DNA from 4 places in the Pseudonocardia sp. GCM10023141 genome. Region 1 is predicted to be linked to each of the others. Evidence: riboswitches for the same ligand, from Rfam matches in the RefSeq annotation. Region 1 holds a riboswitch; each other region holds the start of a gene.

Region 1 (5,616 bases):
GCGCTGGTGCTGGCCACCGCCCGTCCGGGCTGGGTGGTGCTCGTCGACGCCGGTCCCGACGCCGGCCTCATCGACGGCTGCCTGCGCAGGCTGGGCGTCCAGGGCATCGCACTCGCGGTGATCAGCCACCTGCACGCCGACCACATCGGCGGGCTCGCGGGCGCGCTGCGCGGCCGCCCCGTCGGCGGGGTCGCGCTGGGTCCGGTCCACGAGCCGGCGTGGGCGTTGCGGGAGGTCGCCGACATCGCGGCGCAGGCGCAGGCACCGCTCGTGGAGCTCACCGCCGGCAAGCGGCTGGACTGGCCCGGTCTCGCCCTCGACGTCATCGGTCCGACGCACCCCGCCGCGGTCGTCGACCCCGACGACGGCACTGCCGTCAACGACAGCTCACTGGTGCTGCGGGCCACCACGGCCACCGGCAGCGTGCTGCTGCCCGGCGATGCCGAGCTGGCGGCGCAGGCCGACCTGCTGGCCGCCCACACCGACCTGCGCGCCGAGGTCCTCAAGATGCCGCACCACGGCAGCCGCTACACCGCTCCCGCGTTCCTCAACGCCGTGGCACCACGCGCCGTGCTGGTCAGCGTCGGTGCCGGCAACCCCTACGGCCACCCCAACGTCGCGCTGCTCACCGTGCTGGCCGACGCCGGAGCTGCCGTGCGGCGCACCGACCAGGCCGGCGACGTCGCCGTCGTCACAGTGGCAGGCGACGCCGATCACGACGGGCGTCCCGATCTCGCCGTCGTCAGCAGGGGCGATCCGGTCCGGGCTCGCCGATCCGGCCCGCGGGCGGCAGGGCGGCGGATCGGGCGAGCGGCGCGGGCTCCGCCCCGGCGATGATCCGGCGCGTCGGCGACGAACGAGCTGGTGAGCTCGCTCGCCACCGCCGCGTGCGACCTGGCCGGGTGCGTGCGTCCGCTACCGGCCTTCGAGCGCCTCGCGCACGGCCTTGCTGGTGGAGGGCACGGTGGCCGTCGGGCCGATCTGGCCGGCCACGGCGTCGAGCGTCTTGAGGCCGTCGCCGGTGATCAGCAGCACGGTCTCGGCGTCGGGGTCGAGCCGGCCGGACTCCACGAGCTTCTTGGTGGTGGCCACGGTGACACCACCGGCGGTCTCGGCGAAGACACCCTCGGTCTGGGCCAGCAGCCGGATGCCGGCCACGACCTCCTCGTCGGAGACGTGCTCGACGGCCCCGCCGGTGCGGCGCACGGTGTCGAGCACGTACGGGCCGTCGGCCGGGTTGCCGATCGCGAGCGAGCGCGCGATGGTGTCGGGCCGCACGGGCTGGATCACGTCGTGGCCCTCCGCGAACGCCTTCGCGACGGGGGAGCAGCCGGTGGCCTGGGCGCCGAAGATCCGATAGGGCGTGGCCTCGACGAGCCCGAGCTTGCCGAGCTCGGTGAAGCCCTTGTCGACCTTGGTCAGCTGCGAGCCGGACGCCACCGGGATGACGACCTGCTGGGGGAGCCGCCAACCCAGCTGCTCGGCCACCTCGTACCCGAGCGTCTTGGAGCCCTCGGCGTAGTAGGGCCGCACGTTGACGTTGACGAACGCCCAGTCCTCGTGCTCGGCCGCCAGCTCGGTGGCCAGGCGGTTGACGTCGTCGTAGTTGCCGTCGACGGCCAGCAGGGTGCCGCCGTAGACGGCGGTGGTGAGCACCTTCGCCTGCTCGAGCGACTTCGGGATGAGCACCACCGAGTCCCAGCCGGCGCGGGCCGCGGCGGCGGCGACGGCGTTGGCCAGGTTGCCGGTGGACGGGCAGCACAGCACGGTGAAGCCCAGCTCGCGGGCAGCGGCCAGTGCCACGGCCACCACACGGTCCTTGAAGGAGTGCGTGGGGTTGCCGGTGTCGTCCTTGACCCACAGGTTCTTGATGCCCAGCGCGGCGCCGAGCCGGTCGGCCTTGATCAGCCGCGTCAGGCCGGGCTCGGTGTTGGGGTGGTCCTGGACGCCGGGCGGCACGGGCAGCAGCTGCCGGTAGCGCCAGATGTTCTTCGGGCCGGCCTCGATGGACTCGCGGGTGACGTCCCCGAACTCGTAGGCCACCTCGAGGGGGCCGAAGCACTGGGGGCACGCGAACTCGGCGGCGAGGGGGATCTGGTGACCGCACTCGCGACAGGACAGCGCGACGGCCGGACCGAGATCGAGGGACGTGGACGTCGAGACGTCAGAAAGCAGAGTCATTGAAGAACTCCTCATCTTTCCCGCACCATGCGGGCCGGAGTTGGCACCGTGATCGAGCGCGTTGACACGCGCGTCGCCGGTTGCCGGGGCTTCAACGGGCCGTTCCCTCTGCCCCTCTGGATGAGCCATATTCAGTTGGCCGCCGGCGCACGGGCCCGCGGATGACCATCACCGTACGCCACGGAGGGCCGCGTCCCCAACCGTCGTCCAGGATCTGGGAGCCCCGTCACCCCACGCGGTCCGCCCCGGACGTTCGGTTGTCGGTGTCGTGCGCGAGCATGGACGCCATGACCGCAGCTCCGCTCCAGCTCGTTCTCGGTGAGGAGGAGCTGCTCGTCGAGCGTGCCGTCGACGAGGTGGTGGCGCAGGCCCGAGCCGATGATCCGAGCGCCGACGTCCGCCGCTACCGCGCCACCGAGCTCTCGCCCTACGAGCTGGCCGACAGCCTGTCACCGTCGCTGTTCGCCGAGGCCAGGGTCATCGTCCTGCAGGCGGCGCACGAGGTGAACAAGGATCTCGCCACGGCCATCCTCGCGCAGGCTGCCGACCCGGCCGACGGCATCGTGCTCGTCGTGGTGCACGCCGGTGGAGCCCGCAACAAGGCGCTCGCCGACGCGCTGCGCAAGCAGGGAGCGGTCGTCACGATCTGCAACAAGATCACCCGCGCCGAGGAGCGTTCCGACTTCGTCCGCGCCGAGGTCCGCCGCGCCGGCGGCAAGATCGCGCCGGCAGCGGTGCCGGTGCTGATCGAGGCCGTCGGCTCCGATCTGCGGGAGCTGGCCGCGGCCACCGGGCAGCTGGTGGCCGACACCGGTGGCACGATCGACGAGAAGGCGGTGCGCCGCTACCACCGCGGCCGGGCCGAGACCACCGGGTTCGCCGTGGCCGACAAGGTGGTGGCGGGGGATCGGGCCGGCGCGCTCGAGGCGCTGCGCTGGGCGCAGGTGCTCGGGGTGCCCGCGGTGCTGGTCGCCGACGCGCTGGCCGACGCCATGCGCACGCTGGCCAAGGTCGGCGCGGCCGGCCGGGGCGATCCCAACCAGCTCGCCGGCCCGCTCGGGATGCCACCGTGGAAGATCCGCAAGGCCCAGCAGCAGGTGCGCAGCTGGCGCCCCGATTCGCTCGCGGTGGCGTTCGCCGCGGCGGCCGAGGTCAACGCCGACGTCAAGGGCGCCGCGGCCGATCCCGAGTACGCGCTGGAGCGTGCGGTCGAGCGGATGTGCACGGCGCGCGAGTCCCGCTGAGCGGCGCCTTCCCGCACAGCCCAGTCCTGCACAGCACAACGACGCCGCACCCTGGGAAAGGGGGCGACGCCGTCGGGTGAAGTACGTGAGGCGATCAGGCAGCGGTGGAAGCCGCGTGCACCTTCTTGGCCATGTTCGACTTCAGGTTGGCCGCCTGGTTCTTGTGGATGACGCCCTTGGAGGCCGCCTTGTCGAGCGCCTTGCTGGCAGCGCGCTGCAGGGTGCTGGCGGTCTCCACGTCACCGGCCTCGGAGGCCTCGCGGAACTTGCGCACAGCGGTACGCACCGAGGAGCGCACCGACTTGTTGCGCTGGCGACGCTTCTCGTTGGTCTTGACCCGCTTGATCTGGGACTTGATGTTGGCCACGCGTTTTGCCTCGAGTTCTTCTGCCGCTGGTCTGGTCATGGCTCCGGCGGCGGATGGATCGTGCGAGCACGCCGGGCGCTCGGCTGTCCATGCTACAGCGCTGCTCCGCGGGCCCGACATCACCCCGACGCGGGCAGCGGGAGCAGGCTGGCGAACGCTGCCAGCGCGCTCACGCCCGCCGCGGCGATGGCCCATCCGAACGTACCCGTGGCGTCGATGATCAGCCCGGCCAGTGGCGCGCCCAGGAGGGCACCGAACCCGGCCGCGGTGTAGATCAGCCCGACGATCCCGCCCAGCCCGCGGACGCCGTACATCTCCGCGACGACCGTGGGCTGCAGCGCGATCCAGCCGCCGTACCCGACACCGAGCACCGCCGCGAAGGCGACGAGCAGCGGCAGCGCGAGCGCCGGCAGCGCCGACGCGACCAGCCAGATCCCGAAGCTGACCGCGAAGACGGCGAAGCTGGCCTGGAACATGCGGATCCGCCCGACCCGGTCGGCGATGGCCCCGATGGCCAGGCGTCCGAGCACGCTCGCCACCCCGATCACGCCGATCAGCGCCGCGGCGGCCACTGGCGGCACTCCGGCCGCCGCGGCGTAGGTGGGGAGGAACACGAACGGCACGAAGAGCCCGAGCGACGCCAGGAACGTCGCGGCGTACATCGAGCGGAAGGCCCGGGTGCGCACCAGCTCGCGGATCGGCAGCGCGGGTGCGCCCTGCGCCGCAGGCGGGCGACGGACCGCTATCGCGCAGAGGACGAGCAGGGCCGCGCCCGCGACCCCGAACACGACGTGCGTCTGCCGCCAGCCCTGCACCGCGATCACGGCGGCGGCCAGCGGCGACCCGACGAGCGTGCCCACGCCGATCCCGGCGATCGCGATGGCGAGCGCCAGCGCCCGCCTGCGGTCGAACCACGCGCCCACGACGGCGACCATCGGCACGTAGCCGCAGGCCACAGCGATCCCGACGCCGAGACCGTAGGTGAGATAGCCCACCCACAGGTGCTGCACGATCGAGGTCAGGATCAGCCCGGCCGCGAGCGTCGCCGCGCCGAGGAGCAGCACCGGTCGGGGGCCGAACCGATCCACCGCCCGCCCGCTGACGGACCCGAGCAGGAACCAGCAGCAGGCCGTGACACTGAACACCACCGACGTCGCGCCGCTACCGGACCCGAACTCGGCGGCCATCGGCGCGAAGAAGGCCCCGAAGCTGTACGCGACGGCGAACACGACCGTCATCGAGAGGAACGCGGCCGCCACGGTGACCCACCCGCGCAACCCCTCGGGGGCCGGCCGGGGCACCGCGTGCGCCGCTGTCACGCTCTGACAATAAGCGGGGTCCGCGCCGGGGGCGGCGGTTGCGGTGGCCACCGCGCCGACCGGGTGGCCACCGCGCCAACGTCACGACATCGGCGCCGTGGCCAACGGGTTGGCGCGGTCGGGCGTCGGCTACCGGTCCGCCCGGGCCCGCCGCGACGGCGGGGTGATGGTGGCAGAAGCGCTGATCACGGTGTTGCCGCCGCTGTGCTTGGCCTGGTACATCGCGCCGTCGGCGGCGGCGAGCGCGACGGCGGGATCCGATCCCAGCGGCGCGTGGGTGACCCCCACCGACATCGTGACGCCCCCGGCCACCTCGACGGGCAACGCGGCGACGGCTTCGGTGGCCCGGGTGAGCGCCGCCTGCGCGGTGCTCAGCGGGGTGCCCGGCATGATCACGACGAACTCGTCCCCGCCGTAGCGGGCCACCAGGTCGTGGCTGCGCAGCGTGGTGCGCAGGCAGGTGGCGATGGCTCGCAGCACGGTGTCGCCCGCGGCGTGCGACCAC
Region 2 (5,616 bases), on a different contig from region 1:
ACCACACCCCGGTCGAGCTGACGCTCTGGACGGAGGCCGACAGCCTCTGCATCGAGGTCGTGGACCACGGCCGATGGCGCCAGCCGGTTGCGCAACCGCAGGTGGGCGGGCGGGGGATCCCGCTGATGAGCACCGTCTCGGAGTCGGTGCTCATCCACTACGACGAGCGCGGGAGCCGGGTGCTGCTGCGGTACAAGATCCCGGACCGGACCGAGGCGTAACCGCCGGTACGGTCTCGTCGTTGAGGGGCCGTGCGATCACGGACGTTGTGGGGAACGGTTGCCGGGTTGACGGCGTCCGTGGCTGTCGTGCTGGCGGCACTGGCGCCGGCCGCGAACGCCGAACCAGCCCGGCCGCTGCCGGTGCCGTACGGCGCCACGGCGCTGGCCACGGCCGAGCTGGGGCCCGACGTCGATCCACCGGGGTCCAACGACTGGACGTGTCGCCCCAGCGCCGAGCACCCGAACCCGGTGGTGCTGGTGCACGGGCTGCTGGCGTCCCGCAGCGTCAACTGGCAGACGATGTCGCCGCTGCTCGCGAACGCCGGCTACTGCGTGTTCGCCCTGACCTACGGCCGCGTCACCGAGGTGGCGCCACTGAGCCACGTCGGTGGCCTGCGGGCGATGGAGAGCAGTGCCGCGGAGCTGGGCGCGTTCGTCGACCGGGTCCGGGAGGCCACCGGCGCCGACAAGATCGACCTCGTCGGGCACTCCGAGGGCACCGTGATGCCGCAGTACTGGCTGCAGTTCCTCGGCGGCGCCGCTCAGGTCGACAAGTACGTGGCGGTCACCCCGCTCTACCGCGGCACCCTGGCCGACCCGCTGCCCGTGGCGCTGCTCGCCGACGGGCTGGGGATCCGGCCACCGCTCTCCGCGGCCGTCGCGGCGGCCTGCGCGTCGTGCCCGCAGTTCATCTCCGGATCGGACTACCTGGACCGGATGAACGCGCAGCCCGGCGGCGCCGCCGTCCCCGGCGTCACCTACACCACGGTCATGACGCGCTACGACGAGCTGGTGGTGCCCTACACCAGCGGGCGGCTCGACGCCCCGAACGCCACCAACGTCGTGGTGCAGGACGGCTGCGAGATCGACCTGTCCGACCACCTCTCGATCATCACGACGCCGCGCACCGGGCAGATCATCCTCAATGCCCTCGACCCGGCCCACGCCGTCAAGCCGCCCTGCGGCGTCTCGCTCCCCGCACTCGGCGGCTCCCCGGTCTCGAGCTGACGCACACCCTCAGGTGCTGACGCATACCGTCAACGGTGTGCGCCGGCCCCTGATGATGTGCGCCGGCCCCAGACGGTGGGTGCGAGCGAGACAGTGGGTGTGAGCGAGACAGTGGGTGTGAGCGCTGCGCGGCTCAGTGCCCGGCGGGACCGCAGGCGGGCCCGACCGGCAGACCCAGCGCGCCGATGCCCAGCGGGTCGATCGGGCGCGGGTCGGGCGTCGGTGCCCAGCGGCCGTCGATCGGTGCGTAGGTCCAGGACGCGCCGCGGGTGACGAGCGTGGTGAGCGCGTCGATGAGCCGGTCGATGTGCTCGGCGGTGGTACCGACACCGATGCTGACACGGACGGCCTCGCCCGAGTCCGGGTTGAGCGTGGCGAGCAGCGGGTGGGCGCAGAAGCGGCCGTCGCGCACGCCGATGCCGTGCTCGGCCGAGAGGTAGGCGGCCACGTAACCGGCGGGGCGGTCGGCCACCGTGAAGCTCTGCACGGCCACCTGGTCGGTGCTGTCGGCCCAGATCCGCAGCGTCTCGACACCGGGGATGGCGGCCAGCCCCGTGCGCAGCCGCTCCAGCAGCGCCCGCTCGTGCTCGAGCGCCGCCTCGGCGAGCACCGGTGCCAGCGTGCGGCAGGCCTGCGCGAGCGCGGCCGCGCCCAGCACGTTGGGCGTGCCGGCCTCGTGGCGGTGCGGGGCCGGTGCCCACTCGACGCCGTCGCGGGTGACCTCCTGCACCGCGCCGCCGCCTGCGAGGTAGGCGGGCGCGGCGTCGAGCCAGTCGCGGCGGCCGATCAGCGCGCCGGCACCGTAGGGCGCGTACAGCTTGTGGCCAGAGAGGGCGAGGTAGTCGACGCCGGTGGCGGCGAGGTCGATGCAGCGGTGCGGCGCGAGCTGCGCGGCGTCCACCACGACCCGGGCGCCCGCAGCGTGCGCGATCGCCACGATGCGATCGACCGGCAGCACCTCACCGGTGACGTTGGACGCCCCGGTGATCGCGAGCAGCGCGGTGGGGGTGGAGCGCAACGCGGAGTCGAGCTCGGCCAACGTCTGCTCGACGGTGGCCGCGGCGCGGACGACGCGGTGGGCGCGACGGCGCCACGGCAGCAGGTTGGCGTGGTGCTCGATGTCGAGGCAGAGCACCTGGCCGGAGTGCGGCACGCAGCCGGCCAGCAGGTTCAACGCGTCGGTGGTGTTGCGGGTGAACACCACGACGTCGTCGGAGCGGGCACCCACGAACGCGCCGACGGCCGCGCGCGCCGACTCCAGCACGGCGGTGCTCACCTGCGAGGCGTAGCCGGCGCCGCGGTGCACGCTCGAGTAGTACGGCAGCAGCGTGGTGATGTGGGCGGCCACGTCCTCCAGCGCCGGCGCGCTCGCGGCGAGGTCGAGGTTGGCGTAGGTGATCGTCTCGCCGGTGACCAGTGGCACCCGCAGGTCGGCCCCGACGACGCGGGGCAGTTCGGTGCAGGTACGGGCGAGGGTGGGCGTCGACATAGCAGTCTCCTGGCCAGGGGACCCCGCTCGTGTGGAGTCCGCGCTTGCCCCTGCGCACTGCGCGCAACGGCCTGGTCGTCACCCGGAGCACCCCACCGCGGAGGAGGGTTGCCGACCAGCAAGCCGGGGCTATGCGCTGGCACTCATGACCTGAAGAGAAGGTAACACGGGAGGGTGGGGCGGCCGCAAGATCGGCGTGGAGGTGACGGCGGCCACAGCCCTGCCGGCCTGCCTGTCGAGTCGGCCTGCCGGCCTGCCTGTCTGCCGGGTCAGCCGAAGCGCTCCTGCAGCCAGCCGGTCAGCAGCGCCAGCACCTCGGGCGCGATGGTCGTCGCGATGGCCGCGTACTCCGTGACCGCCCCGGTCGTCGCCGGCTGCATCAGGTGGTTGACGCCTGCGACGGTGCGCACGGTGGCGTCGGGGTTGCCGGCCAGCAGTGCTCGCATCGCCGGTTCGCTCTGCGCGGGTGGTACCTGCACGTCGAGCTCCCCGAAGACGGCCAGCACCGGAACGGTCAGTGCGGCCAACGCGGGTGCGGGGTCGTACGCGACGAACGCGCGGAACGCGGGGGAGACCGGGATCATCTCCTCGATCCGGTCTGCGGCCGGCCGGTCCTCGGGTGGCATGCCGGTGAACTGCTCGGTGATGCGCTCGCGTGCCAGCGCGCGGGCGCCGTCCAGGTCCTGGGCCACCAGCAGCCGGCACAGCTCCTGGATGAACTCCACCTGCTGCTCCACGGCGTCGGCGGCGAGCCCGGCCTGCTCGGCGACGAGGCGGTTCTGGAGCACGAGCACCTCGGCGCCCGGAGCGGCCGGACCGGCGAGCGCCACCACGAACGCCACGGCGCCACCGGCTCGCCCTGCGGCGAGCGGGGCCAGGTAGCCGCCCTCGCTGTGCCCGCAGAGCCCGATCCGCGCCGGGTCGATGTCGGGGCGTGCGGCCAGGTGGGAGATCCCGGCCAGCGGGTCGAGTGCCAGCTCGTCGTAGCTGCACTGCGCCTTGGTGCCGCCGGACCCGCCGACGCCACGGTCGTCGACCCGCAGCACCGCGAACCCGGCTCGCGTCAGCGCGTCGGCGAGCACGAGGAACGGCTTGTGCCCGGCGATCGACTCGTCGCGGTCGTGCGCGCCGCTCCCGGTGATCAGGACGACGGCCGGGTGCGGGCCACCGGTCGGCGGGACGGTCAGCGTGCCAGCCAGCGTCACCGGCCCGCTCGCGAACGTCACCTGCTCGCTCCAGTACGGGAACGGCGGCTGCGGCTCCTGCGGTCGACCCGCCGCCGCCACCGTGCCGCGGACCAGCGTGAACGGGAAGCCCCGACCGCCCTGGTTGTACTCCCCGGCGATGGCGTCGTCGATCAGCGTGCCCGTGAACCGGGCCCCACCCGGGATCGACGGCACGGCGAAGCGCACCCTCGTGCCCTCCACGACGACGTCGGCCAGCGGCAGTCCCTGCAGCCCCTGCGCGGGCACCGCTGCGGTGCCGCCGGCCGCGGTGAAGGTGATGCCGACGGCCAGCTCCGCCCCCGGCGTCCGGATGGTGCCGTGCCAGTCACCGGTGAGGTCGGTCATCGGGGGGCGGGCTCCCCGACGATCCGGGCGACGACGTCGTGCGCGCCGTGGTCGGACCGCAGCTGCGTCTTGAGCACCTTGCCGCTCGGGTTGCGCGGCAGCGCCTCGACGATGGCGACCTCACGCGGGCGCTTGTAGGCCGCGAGGTGCTCGCGACAGAACGCGTCGATCTCCGCGGCCGTGGGCGGGTCGGCCGGGTCCCGCGGTGCGATCACCGCGAGCGGGGACTCGCCCCACTTCGGGTCGGGCACCCCGATGAGGGCGACCTCGGCCACCTTCGGGTGCGCGGCGAGCACGTTCTCCACCTCGGCGCAGTAGATGTTCTCCCCGCCGGAGATGATCATGTCCTTCTTGCGGTCGACGACGAAGAAGTAGCCGTCCTCGTCCTCGCGGACCAGGTCGCCGGAGTGGAACCAGCCACCCCGGAACGCCTCCGCGGTCTCGGCGGGCTTGTTCCAGTACCCGTCCATCACGAGCGGGCCGCGGTAGACGATCTCGCCGACGTCACCCTGCGCCACGTCGTTCATGTCGTCGTCGACGACCCGGACCTCGACGTTGAGCATCGGCGTGCCGATGGAGCCGATCTTGCGGATCGAGTCCTCGCCGCGCAGCACGCACGTGACGGGGCTGCACTCGGTCTGCCCGAACGCGGTGATGATGTCGCCCTGCGGGAACGTGTCGATCATCGTGCGCAGCAGCGTGGTGGACGCGGGCGCCGCACCCCACGAGAGCTGCTTCAGCGCGGAGAGGTCGCGGTCCTTGATGCCGGGCACGGCGCAGATGGCTGCCCATTGCGCGGGCACGAAGAAGCAGCCCGAGACGCGCTCGCGCTCGAGCAGGTCGACCATCGCGGCCGGATCGAAACCTCCCGACGGCGTCATCACCGTGGCACCCGCGACGACCATGTTGAGGTAGAAGCCCGCGACACCGGCGATGTGGAACATCGGTGCACCGGAGAGCCCCACGCGCTCGTTGCCGCTGTCGCCGAGGTGGATGATGTTGCTGTAGGAGTGCAGCAGCAGGTTGCGGTGGGTGAGCACGGCACCCTTGGGGCGCCCGGTGGTGCCCGAGGTGTACATGATGAACGCGGGGTCCGTGTCCGGCACCGCGGGAGCAGGCACGGTGCCGTCGGCAGCGGCGAGCAGGTCGTCGTAGCCGTCGCCGATCGACACGAGCGCCGCCACCTCGGGCACCATGGCCTGCGCGGCCGCCGCGAGCGGTGCCAGCGCGTCGTCGGTGACGAGCACGACCGATCCGCTGTCGGACAGGACGTAGGCGACCTCCGACGCCACCATCCGGAAGTTCACCGGCACGCAGATCGCGCCGA
Region 3 (5,616 bases), on a different contig from region 1:
CCGACGAACAGGTTCTCCCAGGTGGCGTTCGCGAAGACGGGTTCGAGGCCCAGCACGCCCGCGACGAGCCTGCCGAGGTCGGGCTCGGAGCCGGTGATCGTCTTCTGGTCGCTGCCGACGTAGCCGATCGGAGGTGAGCCCGCCGGGAGGAAGCCCAGCCCGATGGTGAGCTTCCCGCTGTCGATGACGGATGCCGGCAGCTTCGCGCGGATCGCGGCGACGACGTCGACGGTGATGGGAGTCTCCTTGGCGGCGCCGTTGGAGACGGCACCGACGGCGACGGTGGTGGGTCCGGCCGGGGCGGCGCTCGCGGCGGGGGAGCCGCCGCAGCCGGCCAGCAGGCCGCCGAGCGCGACGAGGCTCGCTGCGACGCCGAGGGCGCGGATCGATCGGGTACGGGTGCCGGACATGGTTCTCCTGCTCGGGGTGTGAACGGGGTGGGCAAGCGGTGGGGGTGCGGTGCGCGCGGCGGTCAGAGGACCTTGCTGAGGAACTCCGCGGTCCGCGGGTGGTGCGGGTGGTCGAGCACCTGCGCGGGTGGGCCCTGCTCGAGGATGCGGCCCGCATCGAGGAAGACGACCTGGTCGGCGACCTCGCGGGCGAACCCGATCTCGTGGGTGACGACGATGAGGGTCGTTCCGGTGCTCGCGAGGTCCCTGATCACGGCCAGCACCTCACCGACGAGCTCGGGATCCAGCGCCGAGGTCGGCTCGTCGAACAGGATCACGCCGGGCCGCAGCGCGAGGGCCCGGGCGATCGCGACGCGTTGCTGCTGGCCGCCGGAGAGCTGGCGCGGGTAGGCGTCGGTCTTGTCGGCGAGCCCGACCCGGCTCAGCAGGGTGCGGGCGTGCGCGCGGGCCTCGGAGCGGGAGCTGCGGCCGGTGGCGACGGGGGCGGCGGCGACGTTGTCCAGCGCGCTGAGGTGGGGGAAGAGGTTGAAGCTCTGGAAGACGAACCCGATCCGGCTGCGCTGGGCGAGTATCGCCCGCTCGCTCAGCTCCTTGAGCCGCGTGCCGTGGTGGCGGACGCCGATCGGTTCGCCGTTGATGCTGACGTGGCCGCTGTCGAGCCTCTCGAGGTGGTTGATCGAGCGCAGCAGCGTCGACTTCCCCGATCCGGACGGGCCGAGTACCACCGTGACCTTGCCCGGTGCCACGGTCAGGTCCACCCCGGCGAGCACGTGGTGGGTGCCGAACCACTTGTGGGCGGAGTGCACCTGCACGGCAGCGGGGCGCACCCCGTCGAGCACCTCCCCGAGCACGGCCGTCCCCGTCCCCGTCCCGGCGGCCGTGTCTGATGTCGTGCTCGTCATCGGATCGCTCCTTCCCTGATGCGTGCCCGGAGCACGGTGGTGCCGGTGCGCAGCTTCTGCAGGGGTGTCGGGGGCAGGGTCCGCAGCGCGCCGCGGGAGTAGTGGCGCTCCACGTAGAACTGGATGATCGACACGATGCTGGTGAGGATCACGTACCAGACGGTGGCGACGACCAGCAGCGGCACGATGTCGCCGGAGTAGGTGGCGCCCATGCTCTGCACGGTGCCGAACAGGTCGAGCAGCGACACGTAGAACACCAGCGAGGTGCTCTTGATCAGCCCGATCAGCTGGTTGACGTAGGAGGGCACGATCGCGCGCAGCGCCTGGGGGAGCACGATCCGGCGGAACTGGTAACCGCGGGGGAGCCCGAGCGCAGCCGATGCCTCGTGCTGCCCCTGGTCGACCGAGAGGATTCCGGCGCGCACCACCTCTGCGGCGTAGGCGGCCTCGTTCAGGCTCAGGCCGATCACGGCGATGACCATGTCCGTGGCCAGCGTCGTCACGCCGAACGTCACGAACGCGGGTCCGAAGGGGATACCCAGGCTCAACGACTTGTAGAGGGCGCTGAAGTTGTAGAGGAACAGCAGCACGACGATCAGCGGGACCGAGCGGAACAGCCAGATGTAGATCCAGCTCACGGCCTGCAGGACGGGGCTGCGGGAGAGCCTGCCCAGGGCCAGCACGATGCCGCCCGCCAGGCCGAGCACGGCGCTGAACGCCGTGACCTGCAGCGTGATGACCAACCCGTCGAGGACGACCGGGCGCAGGAACCAGTACGCGAAGCGGTCCCACTGGTAGAAGGGGTTGGTGATCAGGCCGTGGACGATCTGGGCCAGCACCACGAGTACGACGACGGTGGCGATCCACCGGCCGGGGTGGCGCAGCGGGATCACGCGCGCAGCGGTGAGGTCCGGCTCGGGCCGGTCGTCGGTGTCGACCCGGTTCAGGCGGGGTGGCGGGGGTGGCGGATCGGACCGGGACACGGTGGATCGGCCGGAGGGAGGCACGCTGGAACTCCAGTGGACTCGGGGGGCGTCCGGGCAGCACGCATCGCAGCGGCGCGCTCGGTGAGGGGGACGTACGGAGTCCGCGCCGGTGCGGTCCGGCGCGGATCAGGAGATGGTCAACAGCGCGGGGTCAGTGCCCCGGGTGTGAGATCAGGAACGACAGAGCGCGCTGCTGACGCGCTGCAGGTCGATGTGGCGGCGGGCCGCTCCGGTGGCGCGGCCGTGGCATCGCCACTGCGCCAACCACGAAGTGGTGTCCATCGCCGCCACCGCCACCTGTTCTGCCCGCCGGGGGCATCGCGCTTACCGAACGTGCGTCGGTCCGGTCGTCACCTGGAGCACCCCACCGCGAGCGAGGGTTGCCGGCCAGCAAGCCAGGGCTTGTCGCTGACACTCATGACCTGTCGGAGTGGACGTTAAGTCGGCTGCGCGGGCGTTGTCAACGTGTCGGCTGCGACGCCGTCGGTCCCGGCCGTCGGCGCGGATCAGCGGACGTTGCGGCGCATCACGAAGGTGCGCAGCTCCTTGCCGGTGCCACCGCAACCGCCGCAGGTGCGCCAGTTCTTGCCGGTGAAGTCGCGGATGCGGGGGCTGCTGGCACAGGAGCTGCAGGCCGTCCACGGCCAGAGCTGCACCGTGGCGAGCCAGAGGAGCAGCCCGGCGAGCAGACCGAGCGTCCAGTTGGCCGTCCACGCACCGACGAGGATCAGGCCACCGCCGACGAACACCACGAACGGCCTCATGGCAGCACCCGTTTCTCTTGGGAGCCTCGAGCATCGGCGCGCCGTCGGCACGTGACACGAGTAGCCGGCTACCTCAATCGAGGTAGCCGGACGGGTGCGGCCGCGACATCGGTCACGGAGAGTGATCGCTCGGCACCGGTGTGACGTTCATAGCTCGCCACTCGGCCGATCCGCGGGTCGCCCGAGTGGCGAGCGGTCGGGGACCGGCGCTGCCAGCGGCTGCTGGAGGAGTACCTGCGTGCCGTGGCGGTCGTGGTGGATGAGCACGCAGGTGAACAGCTGCTGCATGAGGCGGATCCCCAGGCCGTGCCCGGTCGGCCGCGGCTCGGCCGCGGGAACGCGCCACTGCCCGTGGTCGCGCACCTCGATCCAGAGCGCCTCGGACTCGGTCCACAGTGTCACCTCGATGGTGCCGTGGCGCCCGGGTTCGTACGCGTGCGTCACGGAGTTCGTGACGGCCTCGGACACGGCGAGGACGATCTCGTCCCGCCGGTCCTGCGGGATGTTGCACAGGCAGCGCCGGAGGTGGCGGCGCAGCGGGGAGAGCTTGGTCGGGTGGGCCGGGATGGTGAGGTGGGAGAACTCGACGAGCTGGGACAACAATCCTCCAGCCTGGCTGGACACAACAGGGCCGGGTTCCCGCGGCGCCGGCCTGTCAAACCCGCTGGGCCGAACCTGATCGGCCGGATCTCAACTCTCGAGCGCCGCCGCGACGGTCGGGTGCAGCGGGAGGACCTGGTGCAGGTGCATGACCTCCCACGGCTGGGTGACGGCGACGTGGTCCGGCGGCGCCACGAGGCGCAGGTTCGTCGGCGCGTGCCGGGCGTCGGCGGCCCGGGTGGCCAGGTTGGCGAGCACGCCCAGCCCGCTGGAACCGAGGAACGAGACCGCGGACAGGTCGATGACGACGGTGGCGACGGCGGGCTGGTCGAAGGCGGCGTCGACGGTGCTCATCAGCTCGGGTGCGGTGTACAGGTCGAGCTCGCCGCGGACTGCCACCACCGTTGCCGAGCCGACGACGGTGGTGGTGAGTTCCAGTCCCGGGCGATCGGTCTGCGGGTCGTCGAGACCGGAGTGGGTATCGCGTCCTGTCATGGCGGGCACGCTATCGCGCTTTGCTCCGATCGGCCCAGTCCATGATCACGAACCATGATCACCGGCGCAGCAGGGCCTCCGGGATGTCCACCAACCGGCTCCGCAGGTACTCGCCCAGCCCCTTGGCCTGGGGATCCGGCCGCGTGGCCGAGGCCACCCCATCGCCCAGCAGGCCGACGACCACGATGTTGACCGCGCGCAGGTTCGGCAGCTCGTAGCGACGGATCGCCAGGTCCGCGGCCTCGGGAAGGAGCTCCCGGATGCGCTCGACGGTGAGGTACGCCCGCAGCCAGCGGTACTCCTCGTCGGTGCGGGTCCAGACTCCGATGTTGGCGTTGCCGCCCTTGTCACCGGACCGGGCGCCGGCCACCGTGCCCAGCGGGTGCCGCGTCGTGGGCCCCCTGACCGGGGTGTGGTCCGCCGCTGTCGGTGCGGCCGGTGCGGGGCCTGCCGGCGGGTGCGGGATCGTCTGCTGCGTGCCGTCGGGCAGCGTCACGCGGTGCTGGACCTCGGCGGCGGGCACCGTGGTGGGCCAGTAGACGCCGAAGGCGCTCTCCGCGGACGGCGGGGTGGTGGTGTGGAAGCCGGGGTAGCCGCCGAGCGCGAGCTCCATGGTGGTGTTGGAGAAGGCGCGGCCCACCTTGCGCGCGTCGGGATCCTTGACGGTGATGCGCAGGTGCGCGGTGGCCTGGTCGTTGACGGGCGCGTCGGCCCGGTCGAAGCGCAGCAGCCGCACGTCGGTCTCGGCGAAGCGCTCCTTGCCGCCGAGCAGCCCGAACAGCTGCTCCTCGGCCCACGCCGCCTTCTCCTCGATCGCGGTGCCGGTGAGCACGAGCGTCATGGTGTTGCGGAAACCGCCCTGGTAGTTCAGTGCCACCTTCAGCCGGTCGGTCGGCGCGCTCCCGCGGGTACCGCTGATCCGCACGCGGTCGGGCGCCTCCTGGTCCAGCCGCAGCGTGTCGAAGTGGGCGGTGGCGTCCGGGCCGAGGTAGGCGGGCTCCGCGATCTCGTAGAGCAGCTGGGCCGTGACGGTGCCGACCGAGACGAGCCCGCCGGTGCCGTCCGGCTTGGTGATCACGCTGGAGCCGTCGTCCGCGATCTCGGCGACGGGGAAGCCCGGGTAGCGCCGGTCGGTGATCTCCTCGAAGAACGCGTAGTTGCCGCCGGTGGCCTGCGGACCGCACTCGATGACGTGGCCCGCGGCCATCGCGCCGGCGATCCGGTCGACGTCCTCGCGCCCCCAGCCGTGCCACCACGCCGCGGGCCCGACGACGAGCGACGCGTCGGTGGTGCGGCCGGTGACGACGATGTCGGCGCCCGCCCCCAGCGCCTCCGTGATGCCCCAGCCGCCGAGGTAGGCGTTGGCGGTGACCGGCTCGACGCCGGCCTCGGCGAGCTTGCGACCGGTGTCGAGGTGCACGAGGTCGTGCCCGGCGGCCTGCAGCTCCGCGAGCCGTCC
Region 4 (5,616 bases), on a different contig from region 1:
TGAGTAGCGGCGGTGCCCGCCACCGGCAGACCGCACCCGTTCTCGCACAGCGCCTGTGCGCACAGTTCGACCGCCCGGGTCGGCACGTCATCATCGACCTCGGCGGCGTGACGTTCCTGGGCAGCAGCGCTCTGCAGGCGTTCATGGAGGCGCATGAGCGCGCTCGCGCCCACGACGGTGTCCTGCACATCGCCTGCGGAGGCCGACGGCATCTCCTGCGCCCGTTCACGATCACCGGCCTGGACCGGGTGCTGAGCGTGAGCGTGGAACCGGCCGATGCGCTGGCGGCCGCCCCCCGGCGTTGATCCGACCCGACCGCGTGTGACCGATCGCGATGCGGGGTAGGACGTCGATATGGCAAGGGCATTGCGGCTGCGACCACGTCGATCCGGCGGTGCCGGGGTTGACGCGGCGGCGGGGCGGGCGTGGCTGGAGCTTCGCCGACGCCGAGCAGACGACGAGGAGGGGACGTTCGGGCTGGCGACGATGCGCCGCGAGCACGTGCGCCTGCACCGCGGCGCCGTGGAGTTCTCCTACCCGGCGAAGGGAGGGTGATGCGGCTGCTCACGCTGCGGGACAAGCCGCTGCACCGGGCCTGCAACTCCCTGCTGCGGCGCAAGGGCGGGGGCGACGACCTGCTGGCGTACAAGGTCGGGAGGCAGTGGGTCGACGTGCGGGCCGAGCACCTCAACGAGCAGTTCGACGACGCCACGCGGGGCACCGTCGAGCGTGCCGTGGTGCGGCTGCTGGGCGGTGGCTGAGCGGCCGACCCCTTCCATCCTGCTGCTCAGGTTGGACCGACAGCCGCGGAGTCATGTCGCGACGCGTTCGCCTGCCGGGACCCGGACGCCCACGAACCGGTTGTGGCGGCGCAGCCGGAAGCCCAGTGACTCGTACAGCCGGATGGCGTTGGTGTTCATGGCGGCTGCGTGCAGGAACGGGGTCTCGCCGCGGGCGCGGATGCCGGCAGCGACGGCGTGGACGAGGCGGGTGGCCAGCCCCTGGCCGCGGAAGTCGGCATCGGTGCACACGGCGCTGATCTCGGTGAACCCCGGCGGGTGCAGGCGCTCGCCTGCCATCGCGATGAGGCGGCCGCCGCGGCGGATCCCGAGGTAGGTCCCCATCTCGATGGTGCGGGGTGCGAACGGTCCGGGTCGAGCGCGCTCGACCAGCGCGAGCATCTCGGGAACGTCGGCGTCCCCGAGGGGGACGGCCTCGGCGTCGGGTGCGGCCGCCACGCCGTCGTCGACGAGCTGCACTCCGGCGCCGTCGGAGACGACCTCCCAGCCGGCAGGCGGGGGTGTGCGCAGACCGGAGAGGGGCGCGACGGCACCGGGGCCGATGAGGTCGGCGAGGTCGCGCCACGCCGTGTCGTCGGGTTCGGCGGGCAGGGTGACGAACACCGAGACGTCGGGTCGGTAGCGCACGGCGAGGCCGTGGCTCACGGCGAGGTGGGCGTGCGGGCCCAGCAGGGACGCGCGCGCGGGATTGTCGAGAACATGCCACTCGCTCACAGCTGAAGATCCTTGTCAGGGTGTCCGCGCGCAGGAGTCACCCTGCAGCGGCGGGGCGGGAGGAGGCGGGCGGGCCGCCGGGTTCCGGGTCAGGATCGACAGGAACCGGGAGGGGAGCCGAGCCCGTCGAGCCAGCGGCGTGCCACGAGCACGCGTGCGGGACCGGGCATCTCTCGACCTTCCAACGGGATCGACGCAACGGGATCGACGCACGGGATCGATGTCGACTCCCGCACCCTAACCGGCCCCGACGGGGCAGGGGGAGGGTGAGTCCCGGCACAGGGGACCGCACACAGCGGCCGGACACAGGGTCTGGTCATGTCAGCCGGTGCGCAAGGCGCGATGATGGCAAATTGGCCGCCATTCGCTTTGTTCTCGAGCGATTCCGGCTGTCCCGGCGGGATCCGTCCGACGTCCCTTTCGCCCGCCTGAGTGGTCGCGTGCAGTTTCGCGCGCCTGCTCGTCGATGTCCTGGAGCCACCATGTCCGACGATTCCCGCAGGTGTCGCCGGTCTCCGCACCGCACTGATCCCGGTTCGTTCACCGCGTCGAACGCCGGCCGACAAATGTCCGACGTGCTGACTCCGGTTCGCCCACCCTTCGGAAACATTGACACTTCCCGCTGACGGCCGCCTAGGCTCAGGAGTCCATCCAGAGCGGCCGAGAGACCTGGCTCGTCGACGCCGCAGCAACCACGCCGTGCCACGGTGGGGTGCTCATGCCGGGACCGATGGGAGGCGTCATGCCCCACTCAGCTGTGTCCCACTCAGGTGTGCCCAAGCCGGGCCGTCGATGTCCGGCGCGCAAGCACCGCGACGTCGTCGACTGCGTGGTCATCGGCGGGGGAGTGGTCGGGGCGGCCGCGGCGTGGCAGCTCGCGCGTCGCGGCCAGGACGTGGTCCTGGTCGAACAGTTCGACGCCGGGCACACGCGGGGCGCGTCGCACGGTTCGTCGAGGATCTACCGGCAGACCTATGCGTCGACGCCCTACGTGGAGCTCGCCGGTGAGGCGCTGCGGCTGTGGCGCGAGCTGGAGACGGAGACGGGTGCCTCGGTGCTGCAGATGACCGGTGGCATCGACCACGGTGATCAGGAGCTCGTCGCGGAACTGGCGCTCTCGCTGGCCCGGCACGGCATCGACCACCGGTGGCTGGGCAGCGACGAGGCGATGGCCCGGTGGCCCGGCATGGTGTTCGACGGTCCGGTGCTCTACCAGTCGGATCGGTCGGGACGGATCAACGCCGACCAGGCTGTTGCGGCGCTGACGGCGGCGGCGGTCGGGCGCGGTGCCGACGTCCGGCACCGCACCCGGGTCAGCGCGGTCACCGTCTGCGGCCCCGACCTCGTCGAGGTGGAGACCTCCGCAGGCTCCGTCCGTGCGCGACGTGCCGTGGTCGCGGTGGGGGCGTGGACGGAAGCGCTGGTCGGCGGCCTCGTCGAGCTGCCGCCGCTGCGGGTGACGCAGGAGCAACCGGCGCACTTCCCAGTGCTCGGGGCCGGCCCCTGCACGCCGTTGCGCCACGTCGGGTGGCCGACGTTCATCCACCACGCCGGTCCGGAGCAGGGATGGCCCAGTGGGGTCTACGGGCTGGCGACCGAGGAGGGATGCGTGAAGGTCGGGTTCCACGGGGTGGGGCCGCTCTGTCACCCGGATCGGCGGTCGTTCGAGCCGCAACCGGCGCAGCTGCGCCGCTTGCAGGACTACGTCGCCACGTTCCTGCCAGGGCTGGACCACCAGCGGCCCGAGCCGATCAGCTGCACCTACACGTCCACTCCGGACGCGAACTTCGTGCTCCGCAGCCAGGGCCCGGTCGCGGTGGGTGCCGGCTTCTCCGGGCACGGCTTCAAGTTCGCTCCGGCGCTGGGGCGGGTCCTCGCGGACCTGTCGGCGGGCGTCATCGACGAGCAGCCGCTGGTGCCCACCGGCTGACGGCCGCGCCTCGGTCGGCCCAGCGGGGTGCCGCCTCGCCCGCGGCCGCGAAGCGCGCGGCCCAGATCCCGTCGAGCTCGGCGGTCGTCGCGTCGTCGAGGACGACCTCGTCGACGGCGACGTTCTCGGCCAGGTGCACGGCGCTGCCGGTGCCGGGGATGAGGAGCGTGTTCGGTGCGTGCCGCAGGAGCCACGCGAGCCCGACCTGCGAGGGCGTCACCCCGAGCCGCGCAGCGGCGGCCACCACCTCGGGCTGCTCGGTCACCTTCGGCATGCCGGCGAACCGGGAGCCGAGCGGGAAGAACGGCACCCAGGCGATCCCCTCCGCGGTGCAGAGCTCGAGCATGTCCTCGAACTGCCGCGCGACGAGGCCGTAGGCGTTCTGGACGCACGCGATGCCGGCCGGCAGCGCTCTGCGCAGCGTGCCGATCCCGACAGCGCTGAGCCCGATCGCGCCGATGAGCCCCTCGTCGCGCAGGGCCGTCAGCGCGGCGAGCTGGTCGTCGAGATCGATGAGCTGGTCGCCTTCGGCGCGGATCCCGGGCCCGACGTCGAGGCGCCGGAGGTTCACGATGTCGATGCGATCGCGGCGGAGCGAGCGGAGGTTGTCCTCGACGGCGGTGCGGAGCTCGGCCGGCCGCTGTGCCGGGCGCAGGGGCAGCGGACCGCCGGGGTCCCTCACCGCGCCGACCTTGCTCACCACGACGACGCCGTCCGCCGGCCGGACGGCACTCGCGATGATCGCGTTGGCGGTGCTGTCGCCGTAGAAGTCCGCGGTGTCGATGTGGTCCACGCCGAGATCGATGGCCCGTCGCAGCAGCCGTTCGCCTGCGGGCAGGTCGCCCGCGTACTGCTCGAGTGCCATCGCTCCGTAGCCGATGCGCGCGACGGTGTGGTCGCCGAGGCCGATCGCGCCGCCGGGGCGGCGGCGGGGAAGTGTGGTGGTGTCGCTCATGTTCGTGCTCCTACCGGGCCGAAGGCGGAGATCTCACCGCCTGCGGCCGACTATACGGAGGAGCCTCCATTTTGTCGCGCCCGGGCGTCGGCCAGCCACGGATAGCGCCCGGTGTCGGAGCCCGCGTAGTCGGGGTCGAGGTAGATGAAGCAGCGCTGGATGAGGAAGTCGCGGATCTCGAACACGTCGCACCAGCGACCGGCGCCCCACTCGGGCACCCCGGCGCGCCACGGGCCGTCCTGGTGCTCGCCGAAGCTCGTCCCCTCCGCGACGACCGTGTCGCCACCGGAGAAGATCCAGTTGAAGGAGGCGTAGTCGTGCTTGATCGCCGTGAGCGTGGCGCCGACGTCGCTGAACATCCGTCCGATCTGCTCGTGGCCCTCGGCGATGCCCCACTTGGGGAAGTACACCTGGGCGTCCGCGGCGAACAGCTCCAGGATGCTCGCGCCGCTGCTCGTCGTGCCACCGTGGTCGAACGCCTTGAGGTACTCCAGCGCCACCGACTTGCGCTGCTCGTCGGTCATGGTCTGCGTGGTGATGGCCATCGTCGACTCCAGTGTCGGGACGGGTGGACGTGCGGGGCGGCCGGGTCAGATGTCGATCGGTTCGAGCTGGTCGAGCAGCTCCACGCGGCGGGACTCGAACTGCTCGGGCAGCTGGAAGGCACTGCCGAGCTCCTTCGGGGACTCGTCGCAGGTCCAGCCGCCCTCGGGGTGGGTCACCGCGAGCTCGAACAGCGCACCGCCCGGGCTGCGCACGTAGACGGACTTGAAGTACTTGCGGTCCTTGAGCTCGGAGATGTCGGTGTAGCCGGCACCCTCGATGGCGAACTTGAGCTCGTCCTGGTTCTGCAGCGTCTCCGCGTTCCAGGCGAAGTGGTGGATCGTGCCCTCGCCGTAGCGCCACGTGCCGGGGTCGTCGGTGCGGTTGACGACGAGCTCGACGGCGCCGCCGCGGTCGGCCGCGCCGATCTGCAGCGCGACGCGGTCACCCTCCTCGACGAGGTCCTTCGCGAACATGTGCTGAGCGGTGAACTCGACCATGTTCTCCGGGTTCGCGACGTGCACCCCGACCCCGTGGATCCCGTGGATCGCGTGCTCTGCCGGGACGCCGCCGCCGGTCCAGCCCGCACGCGGGTCACCGTCCACACCGACGAGTGCGTACTCGACGCCGCACGGGTGCCGCAGCAGCAGCCGGCGCCTGCCGAGCACCTCGGC

What was found. Region 1 has a riboswitch for S-adenosylmethionine ahead of thrC (threonine synthase). Riboswitches for the same ligand answer to the same signal wherever they lie in the genome.
Region 2: linked by a shared signal. The riboswitch ahead of ACFPFQ_RS13700 (aminotransferase class V-fold PLP-dependent enzyme) and the one ahead of thrC (threonine synthase) in region 1 are both predicted to bind S-adenosylmethionine.
Region 3: linked by a shared signal. The riboswitch ahead of ACFPFQ_RS37615 (putative leader peptide) and the one ahead of thrC (threonine synthase) in region 1 are both predicted to bind S-adenosylmethionine.
Region 4: linked by a shared signal. The riboswitch ahead of ACFPFQ_RS05475 (FAD-dependent oxidoreductase) and the one ahead of thrC (threonine synthase) in region 1 are both predicted to bind S-adenosylmethionine.

What each region holds. Positions count from the first base shown of each region.
Region 1 is NZ_JBHSIR010000006.1:171,501-177,116, reverse strand. It holds gene ACFPFQ_RS01845 (ComEC/Rec2 family competence protein) at 1-837, shown strand, start outside; gene thrC (threonine synthase) at 916-2,181, opposite strand; SAM riboswitch class I at 2,190-2,308, opposite strand; gene holA (DNA polymerase III subunit delta) at 2,460-3,425, shown strand; gene rpsT (30S ribosomal protein S20) at 3,520-3,792, opposite strand; gene ACFPFQ_RS01825 (MFS transporter) at 3,912-5,111, opposite strand; gene ACFPFQ_RS01820 (GGDEF domain-containing protein) at 5,241-5,616, opposite strand, start outside.
Region 2 is NZ_JBHSIR010000025.1:66,138-71,753, forward strand. It holds gene ACFPFQ_RS13690 (ATP-binding protein) at 1-221, shown strand, start outside; gene ACFPFQ_RS13695 (esterase/lipase family protein) at 288-1,229, shown strand; gene ACFPFQ_RS13700 (aminotransferase class V-fold PLP-dependent enzyme) at 1,363-2,718, opposite strand; SAM riboswitch class IV at 2,754-2,869, opposite strand; gene ACFPFQ_RS13705 (alpha/beta hydrolase family protein) at 2,988-4,289, opposite strand; gene ACFPFQ_RS13710 (long-chain-fatty-acid--CoA ligase) at 4,286-5,616, opposite strand, start outside.
Region 3 is NZ_JBHSIR010000066.1:69,733-75,348, reverse strand. It holds gene ACFPFQ_RS37630 (transporter substrate-binding domain-containing protein) at 1-410, opposite strand, end outside; gene ACFPFQ_RS37625 (amino acid ABC transporter ATP-binding protein) at 473-1,312, opposite strand; gene ACFPFQ_RS37620 (amino acid ABC transporter permease) at 1,309-2,295, opposite strand; gene ACFPFQ_RS37615 (putative leader peptide) at 2,470-2,580, opposite strand; SAM riboswitch class IV at 2,614-2,721, opposite strand; gene ACFPFQ_RS37610 (hypothetical protein) at 2,805-3,062, opposite strand; gene ACFPFQ_RS37605 (ATP-binding protein) at 3,210-3,662, opposite strand; gene ACFPFQ_RS37600 (STAS domain-containing protein) at 3,753-4,157, opposite strand; gene ACFPFQ_RS37595 (acyclic terpene utilization AtuA family protein) at 4,216-5,616, opposite strand, start outside.
Region 4 is NZ_JBHSIR010000009.1:111,414-117,029, reverse strand. It holds gene ACFPFQ_RS05495 (STAS domain-containing protein) at 1-305, shown strand, start outside; gene ACFPFQ_RS05490 (hypothetical protein) at 355-555, shown strand; gene ACFPFQ_RS05485 (hypothetical protein) at 555-761, shown strand; gene ACFPFQ_RS05480 (GNAT family N-acetyltransferase) at 813-1,514, opposite strand; SAM riboswitch class I at 2,159-2,251, shown strand; gene ACFPFQ_RS05475 (FAD-dependent oxidoreductase) at 2,257-3,444, shown strand; gene ACFPFQ_RS05470 (aldo/keto reductase) at 3,410-4,399, opposite strand; gene ACFPFQ_RS05465 (nuclear transport factor 2 family protein) at 4,450-4,944, opposite strand; gene ACFPFQ_RS05460 (ring-cleaving dioxygenase) at 4,990-5,616, opposite strand, start outside.